Regions from separate parts of the Oceanobacillus iheyensis HTE831 genome, predicted to be linked through region 1. Evidence: riboswitches for the same ligand, from Rfam matches in the RefSeq annotation. Region 1 holds a riboswitch; the other holds the start of a gene.
What was found. A riboswitch is a leader RNA that binds a small molecule or an ion and turns the genes downstream of it on or off. The one in region 1 is predicted to bind S-adenosylmethionine.
Positions count from the first base shown of each region.

Region 1 (11,954 bases):
CAAATCTTTGGTAAAATAGTAGAAGAGTTTCTAATTAGAAACCCAATAACTACATAATTTTGTTGCTTGAAAGGAGCATATATATGTCTGTAGAATGGCAAAAGGTAAACAGCTATGAAGAAATAATTTATGAAAAATATAATGGGATTGCAAAAGTTACCATTAATCGTCCTGAAAAACGTAATGCATTTACACCACTAACGGTAAAAGAAATGATTGATGCATTTATTGATGCTCGCGATGATTCTTCTATCGGTGTAATTGTTTTAGCTGGAGAAGGTGAAAAAGCTTTCTGTTCAGGTGGAGACCAATCTGTGCGCGGGCACGGGGGTTATGTTGGTACGGACGAGGTTCCTCGTTTAAATGTATTAGATTTACAACGTCTTATCCGCACGATACCAAAACCAGTAATTGCAATGGTTTCCGGTTACGCTATTGGTGGAGGTCATGTACTACATGTAGTTTGCGACTTAACAATTGCTGCTGATAATGCCATCTTTGGTCAAACAGGTCCAAAAGTGGGTAGCTTTGATGCGGGTTACGGAGCTGGATATTTAGCACGTCTAGTTGGTCATAAACGCGCACGTGAAATCTGGTATTTATGTCGTCAATACAATGCGGATGAAGCATATGAAATGGGACTTGTAAATACGGTTGTACCACTAGATAAACTTGAGGAAGAAACTATCCAATGGTGTGAAGAAATTTTAGAAAAATCGCCAACAGCTTTACGTTTCTTAAAAGCTTCCTTTAATGCGGATACAGATGGATTAGCTGGACTGCAACAATTAGGTGGAGACGCTACATTATTGTATTATACAACGGATGAAGCTAAAGAAGGACGCGATGCGTTTAAAGAAAAAAGAAAACCTGACTTTAAACAATTCCCTCGCTTCCCTTAAGATGTGATAGAATGGAGAAAAACCTTTGTCCCGTGTGGACAAAGGTTTCTTTTATCGTATAGTGTACTAGAATGGAGAGATTATCATGAGTGAAACAACTCCACATTGGCTAACAAAACGAGCAGATTTATCCCCTGATAAAAAGGCAATTGAATTTGAGGATGGTAGTTCAATTACGTATCTTGAATTATTTCATCGAAGTCAGTCCTATGCGAGAAAATTAGGGAAACTTGGTTTTCGACAAGGAGATCATATTGCGATCCTTTCTACGAATTGTGCTGAAATGATTCAAATCATATATGCATGTAGTTACTTAGGTGCGGTAGCGGTTTTATTAAATACTAAACTGACAATCAACGAATTAAACCAACAACTTTTAGATTCTGACGCTAAGGTGATTATAACTTCCGAATCTTTTAAGGCAAGCGAGTTTGTCCTGCAGCGAATGGATTACAACGAGCTAGAATCTGTAACGGAAGATACAAGTATAATAACGCTAAAGAGTGAAATTTATTTCGATGATATATTTACTATGATGTATACATCTGGTACTACAGGATTCCCTAAAGCTGTACAGCAAACCTTTGGCAATCATTGGTGGAGTGCAACAAGTTCAGCATTAAATTTAGGGTTACACGATAATGATAAATGGTTAATCCCCTTACCTTTATTTCATGTAAGTGGTTTGTCTACCATGTTAAAGAGTGTGATCTATGGGATGCCTATCTATGTATTAGAAAAGTTTGAAGTTGAAAAGGTTCATAATGCCATTATGGATCGTAAGGTTACGATTGTATCTGTTGTTACTGTAATGGTTCAACGGTTAATAAAGCGGCTAGGAAACCATCATTATCCGAACGACTTTCGTTGTATGCTTCTTGGTGGTGGTCCAGCACCTAAATCTTTATTAGAACAAGCAAAATTAAAAAATATACCAGTTTTTCAATCCTATGGGATGACAGAAACATCTTCACAAATTGTTACATTAACTCCTGAAGATGCGTTGAAAAAAATTGGTTCTGCGGGCAAACCGCTTTTTCCAGCACAGCTTAAAATAGCACACAATGAAAATAATCCAAATCAAATTGGGGAAATTCTTGTAAAAGGTCCAATGGTTACCAAAGGATACTATAAACGAGCAGAGACGAATAAAGAAGTGTTTGAAAATAACTGGCTACATACTGGAGATATGGGATATTTGGATGAACAAGGTTATTTATATGTTGTGGATAGAAGAAATGATTTAATTATTTCTGGTGGAGAAAATATCTACCCTTCTGAAATAGAAAACGTATTAGTACAAATAGAAGGTATAGAAGAAGCAGGAGTAAAAGGAAGTCCTAATGAAGAATGGGGGATGGTTCCTATTGCTTTTATTGTATGTAGTAGACCCATAAGTGAGAATGAAATTGCTGCACATCTAGAAAAATATTTAGCGAAGTACAAACGTCCAAAAGAAATTCATGTAGTTAATGAACTTCCTAGAAATGCTGCTAATAAATTAGTGCGTCATAATTTAGGGAAATAAGTTCCAGACGTGTTATAGCGAATATATGTAATGATGAGAGAGTATTTTACTTTGATAAGTTTAGATACTCTTTTTTTATTTGGATGAATTAGACAAAAATACACAGATTATATACTAGGAGGTGTCAGATATGGATAAACAAAAATATTTTATTAGTGTTGGTGAAGGTGAAATATCTCAAGTTCGTTATCAAAATAATGATGATTTTGTTATATATGCAACAGAAGATGAAATTACGTTACTACGATCGAAGTTTGAGGATATGCATGAATCAAGTTTTGATTCTTTTAAACGAGCGCATATTCCCTTTATGCCTTACCACAATGATGAAGCAAACGATATGTACGACAATACAATGACAGAAGCTTTTCAACTATTATACGACCTAGGTGATGAAAAAACTAAAAATCATATTCAAACTATGGGAATATTATCAGATAAGCATTTATAAGAATGGTGTATTGACGAATATACGCTGTGAGAGGAATATTACTGTAGTCCTCACTCTTTCTATTGGACTACAGTAATACACTAGGAAAAACGGATTGTAGGTTTAACTAAGATGAAAAAAAGGTAAAGATTACTAAGCGCTTATACTCAACTTATTGGAGGAGTGTCTCAACTAATGAAGAATAAAACGTATTACGTATTAGCACTTAGTATAGTTGCATTTTTAGGTATAATCTTACTCTCCGCATTTAATCAAGAAGAAGTAGTTAATGCTGAAAATCATAGTAACAGTGCCTCTGTTCAGGTAGAAAAGGAATCTTCAATTTTAGATCATTCCACTATAACAGAAAAAATGAATGGTTTCATGGATACATTAATACAGGAAGTAGATAGCAATTATAAAGTACAAGCTTATCAATCGAAAGATGAACTTATTCAAGCATTTGAACAGTATACCACAGAAGCTTTGGCTTCAGACTTTGTATCGTATTACTATGAAGAAAAGCAAGATGGGATGTACATAATCCCCATGGATGCACCATCTTGGTTTCAAGAGGAAAATGATTATGATATGATTAAAAAAGATGAAAATACTATCCAATTAACTCAAAGTAATTATAATGAAATGGTAGGAGAATATACATTGGTAGTGGATTTCACGTTTCAACATGATTGGAAAATTTCAAAGATAACATATCAGTAATTTTCAATCGAAGAAAGTAGTGGAAGATTTGAATAGATTTAAGGATTTCTATAATAATACTGTACAATTATCATTTTTGGATCATCCATTTTCTAAAGAGCCTAAGCACGTATGGGTTATCTGTCGTTATAAAGATAAATGGTTATTAACTGCTCATAAGGAACGAGGCATAGAATTCCCTGGTGGGAAGGTTGAACCTGGAGAAACAGCTGAACAAGCGGCAGTTCGAGAAGTTATGGAGGAAACTGGTGGATCTGTAGAATCACTACATTATATTGGCCAGTATAAAGTGGATGGAAGAAATGACACAGTGATAAAAAATGTATATTTTGCTATGATTCATAAGTTAGTTGAACAAGAAACGTATTATGAAACGAAAGGTCCGGTGTTACTATCCGTAATACCGAAAAATGTACGTAAGCGAAAAGGGTATAGTTTTATTATGAAGGATGATGTGCTCCATACTTGTATGAAGCGGATCAAAACAATTTTTTACAATAATGATAGAAGCGTGTAAGCCTTGGACTTACACGCTTCTATTTCGTATGAGTACCTGTTCAATTTTTTCTACGACTTTATACATTATCGTTGCAAGTACAGCAATAATTACTAAGCTCGACATCACCAGAGTAAAATCGAATACTTGGAAACCATAGATGATGAGGTAACCTAACCCTTGTTTGGAAACAAGGTATTCCCCTACAATAACCCCTACCCAAGACAGACCAACATTTACTTTTAATGTAGATATTATTGCTGGCAATGCGGAAGGAAAGATCGCCTCTTTAAAGCATTGCCATCTAGTAGCCCCAAAACTAAGCATTACTTTTTGATAGTTCGGATCAACCTCATTAAAAGCAGAATATACTACTAGTGTAGTAACGATAACGGAAATTATGAAACCCATGGCGATAATGGAAAGGTATCCAGGACCTAATGCAACAATGAGAATAGGGCCTAAAGCAACTTTTGGCATTGCATTCATAATGACGAGATAAGGGTCCATAACTCGTGCAAAGCGTCTTGAAGACCATAATAAGGTTGCTATTAAGATACCTCCGATGGTTCCAATTAAAAAACCTAGGATTGTTTCTAACAAAGTAACCTGAATATGAGAAAACAGTGAACCATTAGCGAATCGTTGAATAATTAAATGAAATACTCTACTTGGAGAACTAAATAATAAAGGATCTATCCAATACAATCTACTGGCGATTTCCCATAAGCTAATCAAAATGATTAGAATGGAAATTTGCCAAGCAAATACGATTTTATTCTCTCTTTTTAAGCCTTGAAGATAATTTGAAAAAAGTTGTTTATCACTCATGTTCATCATCCCTTAGTGGTGAGGAATCATCTTTTTGTTCTAATTGATCCCATACTTTATCGAAAAGTAATTGGTATTTTGGGTGTTTTCTTACGTGTAATGGCATTTCATCCCTGAGTTCCAGTGGGACATCATATATTTTTGCGACTGATCCAGGATGAGAATTTAATAAGATGATTCGATCACTCATTGCGATTGCTTCTCCAATATCATGTGTTACTAGTACTGCGGTTTTTTTATAGGTTTTTAGTAATTTGGAAACAAGGTCTTCTAGCTTTAATTTAGTTTGATAATCTAAAGCAGAGAAAGGTTCATCTAATAATAAAATTTTTGGATCATTGATTAAAGTTCGAACCAATGCTACACGTTGTCTCATTCCTCCAGATAATTCGGAAGGATATTTTGATTCAACATCTTTCAGTCCCACTTCATTCAATAAACTAATTGCATTTTGTTTTATTTCTTCTGTTATATTGCTGTGAATCTTTGGTCCAATCAGTACATTTTCAATAATGGTTTTCCAAGGAAAAAGATAATCTTGTTGAAGCATATAACCAATTGCTTGATTTTGGTTAATTAATTCTTCTTTTTGCAAACACACTTGGCCTTCTGTTTGGTGAATAATGCCTGCAATAATGGATAACAGTGTTGATTTCCCACAGCCGCTTGGACCTAATAGGGATATAAATTCCCCTTCTTTGATGGTAAATGAGATGTTATCCAGTGCCTTTACATATGAATCCTTTGAGAAATAATAGTGGGTTACATGCTCAAGTGTCAGAAATGACAAGATAGTTCCTCCTCTTTATTCTGACATGACACGCTCTGCAAAATCTGTATTTACAAGGTCTTCATAAGGTACATTTTCTGGTAATTCACCAGCTTCTTTCATGATCCCTTGTAAATTATTCCACTCTTCTTCATCGAGAATTGGATCTGTGGCAAAAGAACCTTGAGCTTTATATCGATCGATTGATAAAGCTAACATTTCTACATCAGTTTCTTCAAAATATGGAGCTACTACTTCTGCGATTTCTTCCGCGCTTTGTTCATCCACCCATTGTTGTGCTTTATAAATGGCTCTAGTAAATGCTTCAACTGCTTCATCTTCTTTCTCTATAAAGCTTTGTTTGGTCATAAATACCGTATATGGAACAGCTCCAGATTCTTCCCCGAATGAAGCAACAATGTGTCCTTGCCCTTCTGCTTCAAATATACTTGCAGTTGGTTCAAATAACTGTACATAATCATAGTCTCCGGAAGCAAAAGCTCCAGCAATATTTGCGAAGTCAATATTTTGTTCTAATTTTAAATCTCCATGGGGATCGATTCCATTTTCTTTTAATACATATTCACCAACCATCTGCGGCATTCCGCCAACACGTTGGCCAAGGAAAGTACTATCTTTTAGATCTTCCCAAGAGAAATCATCGTCTGCTTCTTTTGCTACAAGAAATGTTCCATCTGTTTGTGTTAGTTGAGCAAAGTTTATTGCATAATCCCTTGAATCTTGTGCATACACATACATTGATGTTTCAGACCCTACTAAAGCAATATCGGCACCATCCGACAATAATGCAGTCATTGTTGTGTCTCCGCCCCAAGTGGTTTGTAAGTCTACCTCTAATCCTTCCTCTTCAAAGAACCCTTTTTCCAAAGCTACGTATTGTGGAGCATAGAAAATAGATCTTGTTACTTCTGCTAATTTTATGTTTGTGGTTGATTCTTGATTACAAGCCGATAAAAGTATTAGAACAGCGACAAAACTAATAATAAAATACGTCTTACGCATACCCACCGTTCCCTTCAACAAATGTGATAAAATTTATCAAAATAGTGTATGCGCCCAAATATAAATATGTGTCAAAAGCATTTCTCACCGCTAAGCGACGCCGAACTGGACTGAGCCTTCAGAGATAAACGAATCTCCGAAAGGAAAGAGGAAGATGAGTTATCGAAGGAAGGGGAGGGAAGTTGCGAAGTCGCTGGTGAGCAATGCTGGCCAAGTCAAAAGCATTTCTCACCGTTAAGCGACGCTGAACTGGACTGAGCCTTCAGAGATAAACGAATCTCCGAAAGGAAAGAGGAAGATGAGTTATCGAAGGAAGGGGAGGGAAGTTGCGAAGTCGGTGGTGAGCAATGCTAGCCAAGTCAAAAGCATTTCTCACCGCTAAGCGACGCCGAACTGGACCGAGCCTTCAGAGATAAACGAATAAAAAACCAGCCTCGTATTGAGACTGGTTGTTCGCAAATATCGAACGAGTACTTCACTCATTTATATTAATCCTTAATGGGATGAGTAAACATGTTTAAATTATCCTTTATATAAAGGACCAGCTTGCTTAATCGTTTCACTAGCTAGAGTGAATTTCTTAAAGTTTTCGTGGAATTTTAATGCAAGTGTTTGTGCTTCTTTCATATATGCTTCTTTATTACCCCATGTCTGTTTAGGTACTAATAATTCATCAGGGACTCCAGGAACATGAGCAGGAATCTGTAAACCGAAAATTTCATCAGTGATTGTTTCTATAGAATTTAATTCTCCTTCTAATGCAGAGTGAACCATTGCTCTGGTGAAGGAAAGTTTAATACGGTCACCCACTCCATATGATCCGCCAGTCCATCCGGTATTAATCAAAAATACATTTGTATCAAACATATCAATTTTCTTTCCAAGCATTTCTGCATATTTAGATGGAGCTAATGGTAAGAATGGAGAACCAAAACAAGCAGAGAAAGTAGCTAGTGGTTCTGTTACTCCTCGTTCTGTTCCTGCTAATTTACTTGTATATCCGCTTAGAAAATGATACATCGCTTGTTCTTTTGTCAGTTTGCTAATCGGAGGCAATGTGCCTGATGCGTCAGCAGTTAAGAAAATAATTGTATTTGGATGCCCTGCAACACTAGGATTAATAATATTGTCTATATTCTCTAAAGGATAAGCAGCACGTGTGTTTTCTGTTAATGAAGTATCATCATAATCGGGTTCTCTGCTATTGTCATTTAAAATCACATTCTCTAACACAGTACCGTAACGGATTGCGTTATAAATTTGTGGTTCCTTTTCTTCTGAGAGATTGATACATTTCGCATAACAACCGCCTTCAATATTGAATACACCATTTGGACTCCAACCATGTTCGTCATCACCGATTAATTTTCGGTAGGGGTCTGCGGATAATGTCGTTTTCCCGGTACCTGATAACCCGAAAAATAATGCAACGTCACCTTCCTGGCCTACATTAGCGGAGCAATGCATAGAAAGCACATCTTGCTGTGGTAATAAATAATTCATCACAGAAAAAATGGACTTTTTAATTTCTCCGGCATATTCAGTACCACCGATAAGTACAATTCTTTTCTTAAAAGAAATTAATATAAATGTTTCTGAATTTGTTCCATCAATAGCTGGATCAGCCTTAAATCCTGGAGCTGAAATAACTGTAAATTCTGCTTGGTGATTGTTTAATTCCTCTTCCGTTGGAGTAATGAATAGTTGTCTAGAAAATAAATTATGCCAAGCATATTCATTAATCACTTGAATAGGGAGTCGGTAAGTATGATCAGACCCCGCAAATCCTTGAAATTTAAATATTTCTTGTTTTTCATTTAAATAAGAAATCACTTTAGATAATAATTGGTTGAATACTTCCTCCTGGATGGGTTTATTAACTTTACCCCAGTTAACATGTTGATCCGAAACTTCATCTTTAACGGTAAATTTATCTTCCGGAGATCGACCAGTATAAGTTCCTGTAGTGGCGCGTACTGCTCCGGTAGATGTAAGAATTCCTTCTTGTCTATACAGAATTTTTTCAACGAGCTGTGCTACCGATAGATTGTGGTGAATATGATTTGTTTGTAATTCTTTCATATAAGACTTATCAACAGTTTTCATGGTATAATCTCCTTACTATTAATTAGAGTAGTTTTAATCTCTTAACGATCCATATTTATTAAATCTGATTATTAGTATAACACATTAAAATAAATAGTCCATACTATATTAAAATTTATTTTATGCAATATATTTTTTGATGTGACAAGGCTTAAATTAGTTGACAGACAACTCACCTTTCGTTAATCTTAACCATGAACGGATACTCTTATTCAGAGTTGGTGGAGGGACAGACCCGATGAAGCCCAGCAACCATCACTACTGGTGAAAAGGTGCTAATCTGATGCAAGGATAATAGTTCCTTGAACAATAAGAGCGAAAGGCCATAATTCTTCCTTTCCTCATGTTATGAAGGAAAGGTTTTTTTGTTTTTATCTATAATTTTAGGTACCGCGTTTTTTAGTACGAGGTTCTTTTATTGGCACTTTGAATAGGATAGAAGTTATAAAGAGATCCGTACCAACATATATCAAAGGAGAGTTTAGCCTTATGGCTGCAAATCGACGTTTATTTACTTCAGAGTCAGTAACTGAGGGGCATCCAGATAAAATGTCTGACCAAATATCAGATGCTATTTTAGATGAAATTTTAAAGAAAGATCCAAACGCAAGGGTTGCATGTGAGACAACAGTAACTACAGGACTAGTTCTTGTATCAGGAGAAATTTCTACTTCTACTTATGTAGATATACCAGCCCTTGTTCGTGAAACAGTAAAAGAAATAGGGTATACACGTGCTAAATATGGTTTTGATTTTGAAACTTGCGCGGTATTAACTGCGATAGATGAACAGTCTGCAGATATTGCAGGAGGAGTAAATCAAGCACTTGAGGCACGACAAGGAAAAATGAGTGAGGAAGAAATTGATGCTATTGGAGCTGGCGACCAAGGGCTAATGTTTGGTTACGCATGTGATGAGACTGAAGAATTAATGCCTTTACCAATCTCATTAGCACATCAATTGTCCAAAAGGTTAGCGGATGTAAGAAAAGAAGGTATAGTAGATTATCTTCGTCCAGATGGAAAGACACAAGTAACTGTTGAGTATGATGAGAATGACAAGCCCGAACGTATAGATACAATCGTTATCTCTACACAACATCATTCAGAAATACAAAATGAGCAAATTGAAAGAGATATGATTGAAAAAGTCATTCAAGCGGTTGTTCCAAGCGAATTGTTAGATGATAAAACAAAATATTTTATAAATCCAACTGGTCGTTTTGTAATTGGAGGACCTCAAGGTGATGTAGGGCTGACAGGAAGAAAGATTATTGTAGACACGTACGGTGGTTATGCTAGACATGGCGGAGGTGCATTTAGTGGCAAAGACGCTACAAAAGTAGACCGTTCTGCAGCATATGCAGCTCGTTATGTTGCTAAGAATATAGTTGCCGCAGGACTTGCAAAATCTTGTGAGGTTCAATTAGCCTATGCCATTGGTGTCGCTCAACCTGTCTCCATTGCAGTTAATACATTTGGAACTGGAAAAGTAAGTGAAGACAGATTGGTAGAAGCAGTTAGAGAATTATTTGATCTCCGTCCAGCTGGTATTATCCGCATGTTAGATTTAAGAAAACCTATATACAAAAATACCGCAGCTTATGGTCACTTTGGTCGAAAAGATATCTTATTCCCATGGGAAAAAACAGACAAAACAGAAGAGCTTATTGCTCTAACTAAATAATTAAATGTTTAAAAAAACTATCATCTATCTTTAAGGTGGTAGTTTTTTTAGTTTATTAATCGAGTGGACCAACAGTTTGATTCCATTCGAAATTATTATTATGGCACTCATTTATCATAATAATTAATTTTTCAACTAGACATCAATTCTTAACAGAAATTTATAAAATTGACTTAATATACAGGAAAACTTTCATGAATTTTATCTGAAAGATATAAAATTATGTTGAATTCTTCTATTGAGTTTACTGATTTATGAAAAATCAAAGCTGCTTATTATGGTATTATGACAAAAAATATATTATACATTGCAAAGCAGGTGGTAGTATCATTGAACTAGTAGAAGAAGCACAAAAAGGGAATCAAGAATCATTTATGGCATTATTTCACAGTTATGAGAAAAATCTATACCGCATTGCGAATACATATGTAAAGAATTCTAATGATACATATGATGTAATTCAAGAAACAGCTTATCGAACATATGAAAAATTACCTGAGTTAAGAAATCCGCAATATTTTAAGACGTGGATCACAAAAATAACCATTAATTGTGCACTTGATACGATAAGGAAGAATAAAAAGATGATCATAATGGAACCAGAAAAAGTGTCTACAAAAGCTTATTATGATTTGGATATTCCATTAAAGATTACCGTAGAGCAACTATTAGATCGTCTAAATGAAAAAGAAAGAACCATTATCGTGCTCCGATTTTATTACGCATTAAGTTTCAAAGAAATTTCAGAACAATTAGATATTCCGTATGGTACTACAAAATCATTATCTTACCGCGCGCTAAAGAAATTAAAGTATTTTGCAAATAAGCAGGAATTACAATAAAAGAGAGCGAGGAAAATGAAACAAAATTTCATGATTAGTTGAAATAAGCGACACTCCTTAGAAATAAATTTCAACATCATTTGTGTGATAACATTTTTTCTAAGGTGTGTCTTATGTTAGCTTATTAAATACCCATATTAGTATTATTTTTATAGTATTGGCCTTTTTCCACATAAGAATTTCTTACACGGTCCATCTCTTTATAATCCTCTTCTGTCAATTCACGTACGACTTTTGCTGGTCTACCCATTGCAAGTGTATGGGCAGGAATTTTCTTGCCCGGTGGAACAAGACTACCAGCCCCTAAAAAAGCACCCTCACCAATTTCAGCTCCATCTAGTACGATCGATCCCATTCCAATTAAAGCTTTTTTTCTAACAATCGCAGAATGGAGCGTTACTTGATGTCCAACAGTTACATCCTCTTCAATAATCAGTGGTTGTCCAGGACTTTGATGTAACATACATAAATCTTGAATATTTGTACGCTTTCCAATAGTTGTTTTAGATACATCACCACGTATTACTGTATGGAACCAAATACTTACTTTTTCCTTTATTTGAACATCCCCATTAATTACAGCGTCTTTGGCAACGAATGCTGTTGGATGAATCGTTG
Region 1 covers NC_004193.1:2,362,573-2,374,526, reverse strand. The annotation lists gene menH (2-succinyl-6-hydroxy-2,4-cyclohexadiene-1-carboxylate synthase) at 1-57, shown strand, start outside; gene menB (1,4-dihydroxy-2-naphthoyl-CoA synthase) at 84-902, shown strand; gene OB_RS11945 (o-succinylbenzoate--CoA ligase) at 988-2,430, shown strand; gene OB_RS11940 (hypothetical protein) at 2,561-2,881, shown strand; gene OB_RS11935 (hypothetical protein) at 3,056-3,583, shown strand; gene ytkD (RNA deprotection pyrophosphohydrolase) at 3,612-4,100, shown strand; gene OB_RS11925 (ABC transporter permease) at 4,110-4,910, opposite strand; gene OB_RS11920 (ABC transporter ATP-binding protein) at 4,903-5,700, opposite strand; gene OB_RS11915 (ABC transporter substrate-binding protein) at 5,716-6,702, opposite strand; gene pckA (phosphoenolpyruvate carboxykinase (ATP)) at 7,225-8,808, opposite strand; SAM riboswitch class I at 9,014-9,124, shown strand; gene metK (methionine adenosyltransferase) at 9,298-10,494, shown strand; gene OB_RS11900 (sigma-70 family RNA polymerase sigma factor) at 10,749-11,336, shown strand; gene OB_RS11895 (gamma carbonic anhydrase) at 11,461-11,954, opposite strand, start outside.

Region 2 (11,954 bases), 340 kb from region 1:
CTTTTCCAATTCTACGATACTAGCAGCGCCCATTCCACCACCAATACAAAGCGTTGCTAAACCAAATTGTGTGCTCTGCATTTTCATCGCATGTAGCAACGTAACAAGAATACGTGCTCCACTTGCACCAATTGGATGACCTAGAGAAATTGCTCCACCATGAATATTTAAAATGTCAGGATTAATATTCAGTTCTTTTTGAACAGCTAATGCTTGCGATGCAAATGCTTCATTAGCTTCGATTAATCCAATTTCTTGAATAGAAATATTCGCTTTTTTCAATGCTTTATTAGTTGCTGGAACTGGACCAATTCCCATGAAATTAGAATCTACTCCCGCAGTAGCATTTCCGCGTAATGTAGCCATTGGTTTAATATTTAACGCATTCGCCTTTTCCTTACTCATTAATACGAGTGCAGCTGCACCATCATTTATTCCAGATGAATTCCCAGCCGTTACTGTTCCATCCTTTTTAAAAGCAGGGCGTAAATTAGCTAGTTTTTCTACTGTTACCCCACTCCTAGGAAATTCATCTTTATTAAAGATGAATTCTTCACTTTTTGATTTTCGAATTTTAACAGGTACAATTTCATCAGAAAAAGCTCCTTGCTCGATAGCTTTTTCTGTTTTTTGTTGGCTCCATGCTGCAAATTTATCCTGTTCTTTTCGACTTATTTGATATTTATCAGCTATATTTTCTGCAGTGATTCCCATATGAACATCATTAATTGCACACCAAAGACCATCTTTTATCATACTATCTACTACTTTTCCATCACCCATGCGAAAGCCTTGTCTCCCTTTCTCTAAAAGATAAGGAGCTTGGCTCATATTCTCCATTCCACCTGCTAAAACGATGTCGGCGTCTCCAGTTTGTATAGCTTGTGCAGCGAGATGAACACTTTTTAACCCTGACCCACATAATTTATTAATCGTAGTAGCAGGAACATATTCAGGAATACCTGCTTGTATTGCTGCTTGTCTAGCTGTCCCTTGACCAAGCCCAGCTTGTAATACATTACCAAAGATCACATCTTCTACTTCTTCTGGTTTAACATTTGCACGGTGAAGTGCTTCTTTCATTACAATACTACCAAGTTTTGTCGCAGGTATATCACTTAAAAGCCCCATAAAACTTCCTGTAGCAGTCCGGACAGCACTAACAATCACTACTTCTTTCATCATCCAACTCTCCTATCTAATTTATCTTTGTTTTAATATCCTCGTGAATATTAAAATCAGCTTCTGTTTTATCACGTACTTCATCTACACCAACACCTGGCATCAGTTCTATTAATGTTAATTCCTTATTTTCAATTTTGAATACCGCCAATTCAGTAACAATCATATCTACCACATTACTACCTGTTAGAGGTAACTTGCATTTCTTTACTATTTTTGGTTCTTCTTTTTTAGATAAATGTTCCATTGCTATAATTACTTTTTTTGCTCCTGTTACTAAATCCATAGCACCACCCATTCCCGGAACTAACTTACCAGGAATAATCCAATTGGCTAAATTACCTTCTTGATCTACTTCTAGACCTCCAAGTACAGTTACATCTACATGTCCACCACGTATAAGTTCGAAGGAGAATGCACTATCAAAAAACGCTCCACCTTGTTTAATACCTGCAGGTTGACCACCAGCATTAACTAAATCTGGACTAACATTATCTTCTACACTTGATAACCCTATGAATCCATTCTCTGATTGAAAGGTTACTTGGATATTATTAGAAATATAACTAGGAATTAAAGTCGGAAGCCCGATTCCTAAATTAACTAAATCTCCGTTTTGTAATTCTTGTGCCACTCGTTGTGCAATTCGTTCCTTGGCACTTATCAATGTTTTATTCATTATTTTTTCATCCTCTTTTTATATTAGAATTTTATCAACTAATACATTTGGTGTTACGATACACTCTGGATCAAGTTCCCCTATCTCTACTATATGTTCAGCTTGAACAATCACTAGCTTAGCAGCTAGAGCAATTAATGGATTAAAATTCCTAGCAGATTGTCGATATACAAGATTACCGCTTTTGTCAGCTTTATAAGCTTTTATAATGGCTATATCAGCTTTTAAAGGTGTTTCTAGAATGTATTTTTTCCCCTCTATTTGCATTACTTGTTTATCTTTTTCCACGACAGTTCCAACTCCAGTAGGTGTCAAGAAACCACCTAGTCCCGCTCCACCAGCACGAATTCTCTCAGCTAACGTACCTTGAGGAACCAGCTCAACTTCGAGTTCCTTAGATATCATTTTTCTTCCAGTAGCACGATTCGTGCCAATATGTGATGTTACTACTTTTGCAATACGGTTATTAGCAATCAATGGTCCAACACCATTATTTTCAAATGAGGTATCGTTTGTAATTAACGTTAACTCATTTGCTTCAGACTCTAAAATAGCTTCTACTATTTTTTCTGGAGTCCCTACTCCCATAAATCCACCCGACATAATTGTCATTTTATCTTGAAATAAACTCTTACTTTCATTAAATGTAATTAGCTTATTTACCATCAAAGCCACCCCCTATGTTATTTTTCTTTGCTGCTGTCAATTCTATATAGCAAAAATCATGCCAACTATCTAAATTTTAATATTATGTAGTGTGGAACCTTCGCTTTAATGGAATCGCTTACAATTAAATGAAATTCTTTTACTCAAACCATTTCCGTTTAACCGGAATAATTCCGATATCGCGGAACTATTCTCTGTGTTTTTTCCGCATAAACGGAATCAAAACACAGAACAAAAGCGCAAGCGCCCGTTTATCACCGTATGTCCTGGACGGGACCGTATGAGATAAAGGAAACACGATTAGCGGATGCGAATCGATGTTGACTTATCGTAAGGAGGTCTCCGGAAGGACAATAGGTGATGGGCACTGGAGCTGGACGTGGCTAGTTAACTTAGTTGTTTATCGACAGCTCCAAAATTTTATAATTCCTACACCATTAAAAAGACATGACTTTATTAACAACTTAGTCATGTCCTCTCCATTCACTCTTTTGGTAACGTTAAAGCAATTTATTACCTGCAGTTTGCCATAATTTATACCACTCTTGTCTCGTTAATTCAACATTTGAAGCTTCTACTATATTTGTAAGGCGGCTCGGTGTCATCGTACCAATAATTGTTTGTATCTTTGCAGGATGACGTAAAATCCATGCTACTGCAATTGCCGATTTATTTACATTATATTTATCTGCCAACTGTTGTAGTTCTGTATTTAAAGCTGGATAGTCTTCATTATCAACAAATAGACCTTCAAAGAAACCATGACGAAACGGTGACCACGCCTGTATGGTTATATCGTTCAACCGACTATAGTCTAAAATACTACCGTCTCGATCTGATGCTTGTTCATATAGCGTATTTACATAAAGGCCTTGATTCATCATACCTGAATCAGTAACACTCAATTGAAGTTGATTGGTCACAATGTCTTGTTTCATGTATTTTTGTAGTAATTCAATTTGCATGGAGTTATGGTTGCTTACTCCAAAATGACGCACTTTTCCACTTTTATGTAACTCCGAAAATGCCTCTGCTACTTCTTCCGGCTCCATTAACGCATCCGGTCGGTGTAATAAAAACACATCTAAATAATCTGTTTTCAAACGCCGTAAGCTATCCTCTGCAGATGTAATGATGTGCTCTTTTGAGAAGTCATAATATCCATCACGAATTCCTGTCTTCGATTGAATGATGATATCTTCACGTCGTACTTCACTGGGAAAAGCATGAGCGAAGATTTCTTCAGATACACCTTTTCCATAAATATCTGCATGATCAAAGAAATTCACACCATTTTCAATTGCATTTGAAATAACTTTTTCAGCTTCAGCTTTTGTTCGTTTGTTCATACTCATACAACCTAAAGCAATAGCAGGTACTTCTAATCCGCTTTTACCTAATTCGATTTTTTTCATATGATCACCTCTAAAACCACTATACCATTTAATAATTAATGGAGCAGTCTAGATGATATAAAATAATTATGCATCGGGATTCGATTCTCATGATGTACTTCATTTATTTACTATTTTTTAATGGAATTCTACAGCATTATGCTAGAAAAGGACTGCGCTATATAGCACAGTCCTTTCAGATCATTGATGCTCTGGTATTTCAGATTAATGATCTAGTGATGGTCATCGTTACGATTAGCCATGCTATCTTCAGCAATACTTATCATTCTTTTAACCATCTCTCCACCCACCGAACCGTTTTCTCGTGCTGTGGTATCAGCACCTAATTGAACGTGCATTTCACTCGCAATTTCTTCTTTCATTTGGTTTAATGCGCGATCTGCTTGCGGTACTAACAACTTATTTCTACGTCTGCCAGCCACATGATCACTCCTCGGTGTAATTGAACAGCAGTTTTATATCCACTGTTCATTCATCATTTTTTGTTAATTTATTTAATTTTATGCTCGGAAAACACTTCCACTTAATTACTATTTCATTAAAAAATATCGTTCTAATCTCATAACTCCTTTCATACATTACCCATGTGCGATTTTTTAGTATCGGGAGGAAATAGAGAATGGTAAAGTGTCATCATGAAGTTAAGTTAAACACTAAAAGTATACGGGTTTGGGAATTTATTGAGGATTGGTCAAATTGGGTTGAAATCGTGCCGGGTTATCAAGAACATCAAATCGTATCTAATGAAGAATCGATTTGGAAAATACATGGTGAAGTCGGCACATTTAAAAAAGACACACATATTCATGTGCGCATCTTAGAAATAAAAGCTCCTTCATCCATTCTTTTTACAGTTGATGCTTTAAATGAGCAATGTTTAGGTAAAGGCAGTCTTCATGTAAAATCATTTAATCAGAATGACACAATAATGTCTGGAAATATGGAATTAACAATTAAAGGCTGGAAAGGTACAATGGTTTATCCCATCGTAAAGCAATTACTCCCAAAAATATTGGAAGATTTCATGGAAAAGATTTCGACAAAAATAGAAAAACCAAGTAAACTGCAACGTTCCATGCGAGTAAATATCCCAATTTAATCAACACAGTATTTACTCCTTTCCCCTCCAATGATAAAGTATAAGAGGCATGTTTGAGGGAAAGGATACAGTTTACATGGATAAAATAAAACAGAACAAAGCTATAAGAGAATATTTGTATATTATTGTCGGAGCAACACTTGTAGGACTTTCTTACAATATCTTCTTTTTACCAGCAAGGCTAGCCGCAGGTGGAATTTCGGGAATTAGCACCATTTTCTTTGAATTATATCAAATAAGCCCTGCATTATTACAATTCGTCATCAATATTCCTATTTTTATTATTGGTTGGATTGCATTGGGGAAAGATTTTAGCTTCAAAACATTACTTGGAACATTTTGGGTACCATTTATTATCTTAATAAGTGCTGAGACCCCTGTGACAGTATCTAACCCACTGTTAGGTGCTTTATACGGTGGTTTATTGCTTGGTATAGGGTTAGGTATTGTTTATAAAGGAAATGGATCTACTGGCGGAACAGCAGCAATTGCCCAGATAGTTAAAAAATTCACTGGGATATCCAGCGGATACTCACAGTTTATTGTTGATGGCCTTGTAGTAATAGGTTCCATTATTGTATTTAGTGTCGAACTCACCTTATTTGCATTAATGGCTATCTATATATCAGGGAAAGCAATTGACTTCGTTCAATTACGTACTTCTTCTACTAAATTAATTATGATTATCACTGAAGATGAAGAAGCCATTCAAAATCTAATCCAAAAAGGAATCGATCGTGGACTTACTAAAATTCGTTCCGTGGGTGGATACACTAAGCTTGATAAAACCATGATCCTTTGTGTGGCAGAACAACCAGAAGCAGTCAAATTAAAAAAGCTCTTACAGACAGAGTCTCCAGATTCATTTGTCATATTTATAAATGCATCGGAGATCCTCGGAAAAGGATTTTCACTCGACCGTTATTCTGGACAAAAGTTATAGGAGCATAACATAGTAACAGAACTACAATCTACGTAAAAGATGTAGTTCTGTTTTTTATTATTTCATTCTTAGCGCTTTTGACTCTGACTTCTGCATTTCTAACTAATTTTGTATTACCTATCCTATAACAACTAGCCTCTACTTTTTTTAAGAGCTTGATGAATATCGTATTTTATATCCTCGACATCTTCTAATCCAACTGAAATTCGAATCTGATCCGGTGTTACACCTGTTCTTTTTTGTTCCTCTGGGCTTAACCTTGCATGTGTTGTACTTGCTGGATGAATGACAAGCGTCTTTGAATCGCCTATATTCGCAACATGTGATAAAAGCTTTAACGATTGAATAAACGATTTTGCCGCTTCATGTCCTCCTTCTATACCAAATGTTAAGATCGCTCCAGTTCCTTTAGGTAAATAGGTTTTTGCAAGTTCATACTGATGATTCTCTGATAATCCAGGGTAGTTCACCCATGTAACCTGTTCGTGTTCTGCTAAATACGCTGCAATTTGTTTTGTATTTAATACATGTTGCTTCATACGTAGTGGTAGTGATTCTAGTCCTTGAATGAATAGCCAACCATTAAATGGTGATAATGCTGTCCCAATATCATGTCCTAATTCAAATCGTGCTTTTGAAATAAAAGCATTGTCATTTTTTAGTTCGACATAAGATTGATTGTTTAAGGAACTTTTAGGTGTTGTAAATTCAGGGAAATTCCCATTATCCCAGTTAAATTTTCCAGAATCAACGATAATACCGCCAATGGATGTTCCATGCCCTCCAATAAACTTAGTGGTCGAATGAATCACAATATCGGCACCAAATGAAATTGGTTTCTGTAAGTATGGAGTTGTGAAGGTAGAATCAACGACTAAAGGAATTCCATGTTCATGTGCGATAGAACTTAATGCTTTAATATCAGCTATTTGTAACCCAGGATTTCCAATTGTTTCTGTAAAGACTGCCTTGGTATTCTCGTTAATGGAAGCGGATATTTCTGAGAAGTTTGTACCTTCAACAAATCGAACTGTTACACCAAAGCGTTTAAATGTCTCCGAAAATAGATTATAAGTACCACCATATAACTCATTTGTAGCCACAATTTCATCGCCTACTTTCGCAAGCGTTAATAAAGCAATTGTAATAGCGGATTGTCCAGAAGAAACTGCAAATGCATCAATACCACCCTCTAATTCAGCTATACGCTTTTCAAGAACACGGTTTGTTGGATTTGCATTACGTGAATAAATGTAGCCAGCTTCTTGCATTTGAAAAAGAGACGCAGCTTGTTCCGGACTTTCAAAACCATAGGATGTCGTTTGATAAATAGGTACTGCCCTAGCATTTGTTTCTCCATCAAACTCCTGTCCTCCATGTTGCGCAATCGTATTAAAATTTAATGTTCCGTCAAAATTATTCGTCAATCTTTTTTCTCCCCCTTCATTCTATGGGTTCTAAGTCAAATGTTGGGGTGAGCAATTAGCTCACTCCTATTTATATTAAACCACTTTCTTTTTATATTGATGATGTAATAGTATTCTTGCTCGAAAGCGATCGAATCGCCTAAATCCAAATGCATTTCGTTTTATAACCTTTGTTTGATTGTTGATTCCTTCGATATAACCATTATGTAAATCAAAGGCAAAACTATTCATAATTTCTTTTTGCCAATTATGAAAGGTTTCTTTTGCTTTTAGGAATTCCGGCAGCCCTGCATTTTGCACAAGTTCATAAAACTGATAGAGATACTTTTTAGTATTTTTTAAAGCATTAGGGCCGTTGGCCTTGGCTAGTTGAAACCAGACATTATACGCTTCTTTTAACTCATGGGCGCGTTTTAAATCTGGTGACATGTGTAAATAGCGATCTAAATACCATTGTTGCTTTTTCGTTAACTTCGATTGCTTTTTATAAAACACATGTCGCATACGTTTACACTTCTTCCGATCATAATCATGAAACTCTCTCTGTACACGAATTCTCACTCTTTCTAAAGCCCAATATATATATCGTGTAAAATGAAAACGATCGGCGATAACAATGGGGTGCCCTAATGCCTTATCAACAGCTGCTTTAAAGGATGGACTCATGTCCATGACTACAAATTCTACCTTCTCACCATGCATCCTTAGATAATCCACTAATGTATCTTTTTTACGATCTTTTAAAATCTCTAAAGGTTTTCTATTAATCGGATCTGCTATAACCGTTTGATACTTCTCGTTCCCTGCATCCCCTTTATACTCATCAATCGCTATCACTTTAGGCAATGCTTGTGTTTCCTTCATCTTCGATGCAGTAATCTCATCAAATCGACGCATAATGGTAGTTGGCGATGTATGAAAACGTGTCGCCACGTCTCGAAAGCTTTTTCCATGAACAAGCTCTAATGACAATACTTGATTAAACTCAATGGATTGTCTTTTATAACGTTTGACTAAAGGGTTTCTTTCAAAAAATCGCTTTCCGCAGAAAACGCATTTATATCTTCTCTTTCGGTAAAAAATAATCGTTTGCCTTCCGAATATGCTAGGATGACGGACTTTCTGCGTACGATAATCATGTACCTTGTTTGTCCACTCTCCACACTGTGGACAACGATGAGAGGTTCTCTCTAACTCCCACCTAATGTAATAAATACCTTCTCGTACTTCTGTATCTAATATATTTCCTTCTTCCAACCCAGGTAATGTTATGTTAGAATTCAATTGCACGCATCTCCTTTTTGTTTGGTTTAGTGGTTTAAACAATGATAACAAAAATAGGAGATTGCGTGTTTTTTATTTTTCTTTTACCCCAACAAATATTATAGAGCCATTCTATGTAACAAAAAACTCTATTCCGTAATAAGAATAGAGTTTTAAAGCTAATAAATTATTCTACTCTTATCTTTCAAGCAATTTGCTTGATGGAATTGGCACAGTATTCTAATAAGAACCTGTTGCCGAGGTTTCGTTGGGCCATTTCCCTCCGCCTCTCATGATAAGAAAAACGTATATAAAGTTGTTGGTAGAATAATAATTCAATATGTAAGAAATGTCAATAAATTTTCTTTGATTTCAGATAAATAAATTAAATCACTTCAAACTTAAATATCCTGCTGCTTACAAATTTTGATAAAAAAAAGAGAGAAAATATTTAATTAATAATTCCTCTCTTTTTTATTCTTTTATTTACGAGTGATCTTCACTATGTTCAACCTTTTCTAAAATTGTTTCTACTTTTGTATGTCCATGTATCTCACAATAGTAAACAATCGTTCGAATATGATGATAAATTTTACAAGGTCTTGTTTCTTTAATAAAATTTCGACGGTATTCAATATCATGTGTGTCTACATGAATCTTTTCCACATGATTTTCGATTTCTTTCCATTGATGTATCGTATTTTTAGGGGTATCCCCTTCTAACGGCTCAGCAAAAGTCTCTATATGGTTAAAACTAAATATTAATACAAGTGTTAAAATAAGCAACCGTATCATGTATAGCACCTGCCATTCTATTCTTATCTAATGGCTAGTATTGGAAAAAACATAATTTCTTATACATGAGGTAAATGATTCTTAAAGTTTTGATATATAAACCCTCTTACTAATTCTTCAGAATAATGCTTTTGTAATTCTTCTCGCAAGAATTCATACTTAGAAGCATCCTCGATTCCTTCAATGAAATAAGAAATACCATCAAAATCCGAACCAAATCCAATGTGTTTCTCTCCACCGAGTGCACATATATGATCGATATGATGGAAAAGATCAGATACTCTAGCGGACTCTGCATCTTTTACAAGAAATGGAGGATATAGTGCAAGCTGTATTTGTCCGTTGTGATTAATCAACGCCTCAATCTGATCATCATATAAATTTCTTGGATGATCGCAAATCGTGCGAACATTCGAATGGGAAGCAAAAGGATATTTTGCACTTTTCATTACATCCCAAAAACCTTCTACAGTTAAATGAGATACATCCGTAAAGACCATATGGTTATTATTCATTTCAACAACCGACTTACCTAATTTTGTTAATCCACCACCTCGTAGTTCCTCTGCCCCGTCGGCACATAGGTTAGCGTGATTCCACGTTAACCCAATAGAAAGAACACCTAGCCGATACAAATGTCTCAATTTCACCAAGTCATTACCTATTGCTTCTGCTCCCTCTAATGTAAGGACTGCACCAATTTGATTCTCTTCAAGATCATTTAATTCATCCCATTGTTTAATATGTTTTATTTGTGGGAATTTCCCGATAATCTCTGAGTAAAACAAATCTATTTGCTCTAAAGCATGCTGCCATTGCTCATTTGTTGGTACATCTGGATGTATGAAAATAGCAAAGAACTGTACTTGCACACCACCTTGCTGTAACCTTTCTAAGTTTGTATTTAACTCAAGATCATTTTCAAAATTCAACAGTTTTTTTGGTTGTTGAATGCCCCTTTTTGCCATCTGTAATTTAAGAAGTGCATCACAATGTGTGTCGATAAATCTCATTCTTTACACGCTCCTTTACATATACTATACATCATAATACACCTATATTAATGACATGATATTTTATAAATGTATTCAAGTAAAAAACCCGAATTTATTTTCATAAATTCAGGTGTGGTTTCAATGTATATTAACGTTTTATATCATCCATCACGTTTTGTTTTTCTTTCTGTCTTAATTCCACTCTTCGAATTTTACCTGAATTGGTTTTCGGTAATTCGGATACAAATTCTATTTTCCTCGGATATTTGTATGGAGCTACACTAAGTTTCACATGTTCTTGTAATTCTTTTACTACCGCGTCATTCCCGATGATATCATCCTGTAAAATAATAAATGCTTTTACAATATTTCCTCGTTCATCATCTGGACTTGCTACAACTGCACATTCTTTTACTAAGGAATGCTTAACTAAGGCATCTTCTACTTCAAAAGGACCAATTGTATACCCGGAACTAATGATGATATCGTCACTTCTACCTTCAAACCAGAAATATCCATCTTTATCAATTCGTGCTTGGTCGCCAGTGACATAATAATCTCCACGTCGTGATTTTAGTGTGCGTTCCTCATCTTTATAATATCCCATAAACAAAGCTGGTGTATCAAGAGGTATAGCTATATCTCCTACTACTCCATTATCGACCGGATTCCCCTCTTCATCAATAACTTGCACGTTATTACCTGGAGTTGGTTTCCCCATCGATCCTGGTCTCACTTCCATACCTTTTAAAAATCCAAGTAATAATGTATTTTCTGTTTGTCCATACCCATCCCGCACGGTTACATTAAAATACTTACGAAAACGTTCAATCACTTCACGATTCAATGGTTCTCCTGCTGATACTGCACTGTGTAGAGCGTCTAAATGATAATCAGACAGATTCTCCAATTTCGCCATTAAACGGTATTCTGTAGGTGTACAACAAAATACATTAACCTGATGTTTTTCAAGTATTTCAAGGTACCTGTTCGGATCGAATTTCCCTTGATAAACAAAAGCCGTACCACCTTTATATAATACAGATAGGAATGGACTCCACACCCATTTCTGCCATCCAGGAGCAGCTGTTGCCCATACAGTATCTCCTTCTTCTATACTAAGCCAATGTTCAGGAGCTGTTTGCATATGAGCATAGCCCCAGCCATGTGTATGCATGACTGCTTTAGGATTGCCCGTTGTTCCTGATGTATAAGGTAAAAAAGCAATATCGTCTTTTTTAGTATAGATCGTCTCTAATTTCGTAGAAGCTGTTTGTTTCAAGTGATCCAAAGATAACCACTCTGATTTTTCCTGCCCAACAGAAAACTTTATCAAATCGTTAAATTCTTCTACATCTTGGAATTCGCTGGTGTACGCAGAATAACTAACAACACCTTTTACTTCACCATGCGTAATTCGATATTGTAAATCTTTTGTGCGAAGCATCTCCGAACTAGGAATAATAATAACTCCTGTCTTTAGCGCAGCA
Region 2 covers NC_004193.1:2,699,670-2,711,623, forward strand. The annotation lists gene OB_RS13475 (acetyl-CoA C-acetyltransferase) at 1-1,185, opposite strand, end outside; gene OB_RS13480 (3-oxoacid CoA-transferase subunit B) at 1,199-1,861, opposite strand; gene atoD (acetate CoA-transferase subunit alpha) at 1,880-2,527, opposite strand; gene OB_RS13490 (aldo/keto reductase) at 3,028-3,942, opposite strand; gene OB_RS13495 (alpha/beta-type small acid-soluble spore protein) at 4,155-4,364, opposite strand; gene OB_RS13500 (CoxG family protein) at 4,562-5,041, shown strand; gene OB_RS13505 (YitT family protein) at 5,118-5,984, shown strand; gene OB_RS13510 (O-acetylhomoserine aminocarboxypropyltransferase/cysteine synthase family protein) at 6,116-7,411, opposite strand; gene OB_RS13515 (ISL3 family transposase) at 7,487-8,701, opposite strand; SAM riboswitch class I at 8,870-8,976, opposite strand; gene OB_RS13520 (hypothetical protein) at 9,161-9,469, opposite strand; gene OB_RS13525 (dipeptidase) at 9,529-10,482, opposite strand; gene mbcS (acyl-CoA synthetase MbcS) at 10,613-11,954, opposite strand, start outside.
Region 2: another riboswitch for S-adenosylmethionine. It lies ahead of OB_RS13515 (ISL3 family transposase); the one in region 1 lies ahead of metK (methionine adenosyltransferase).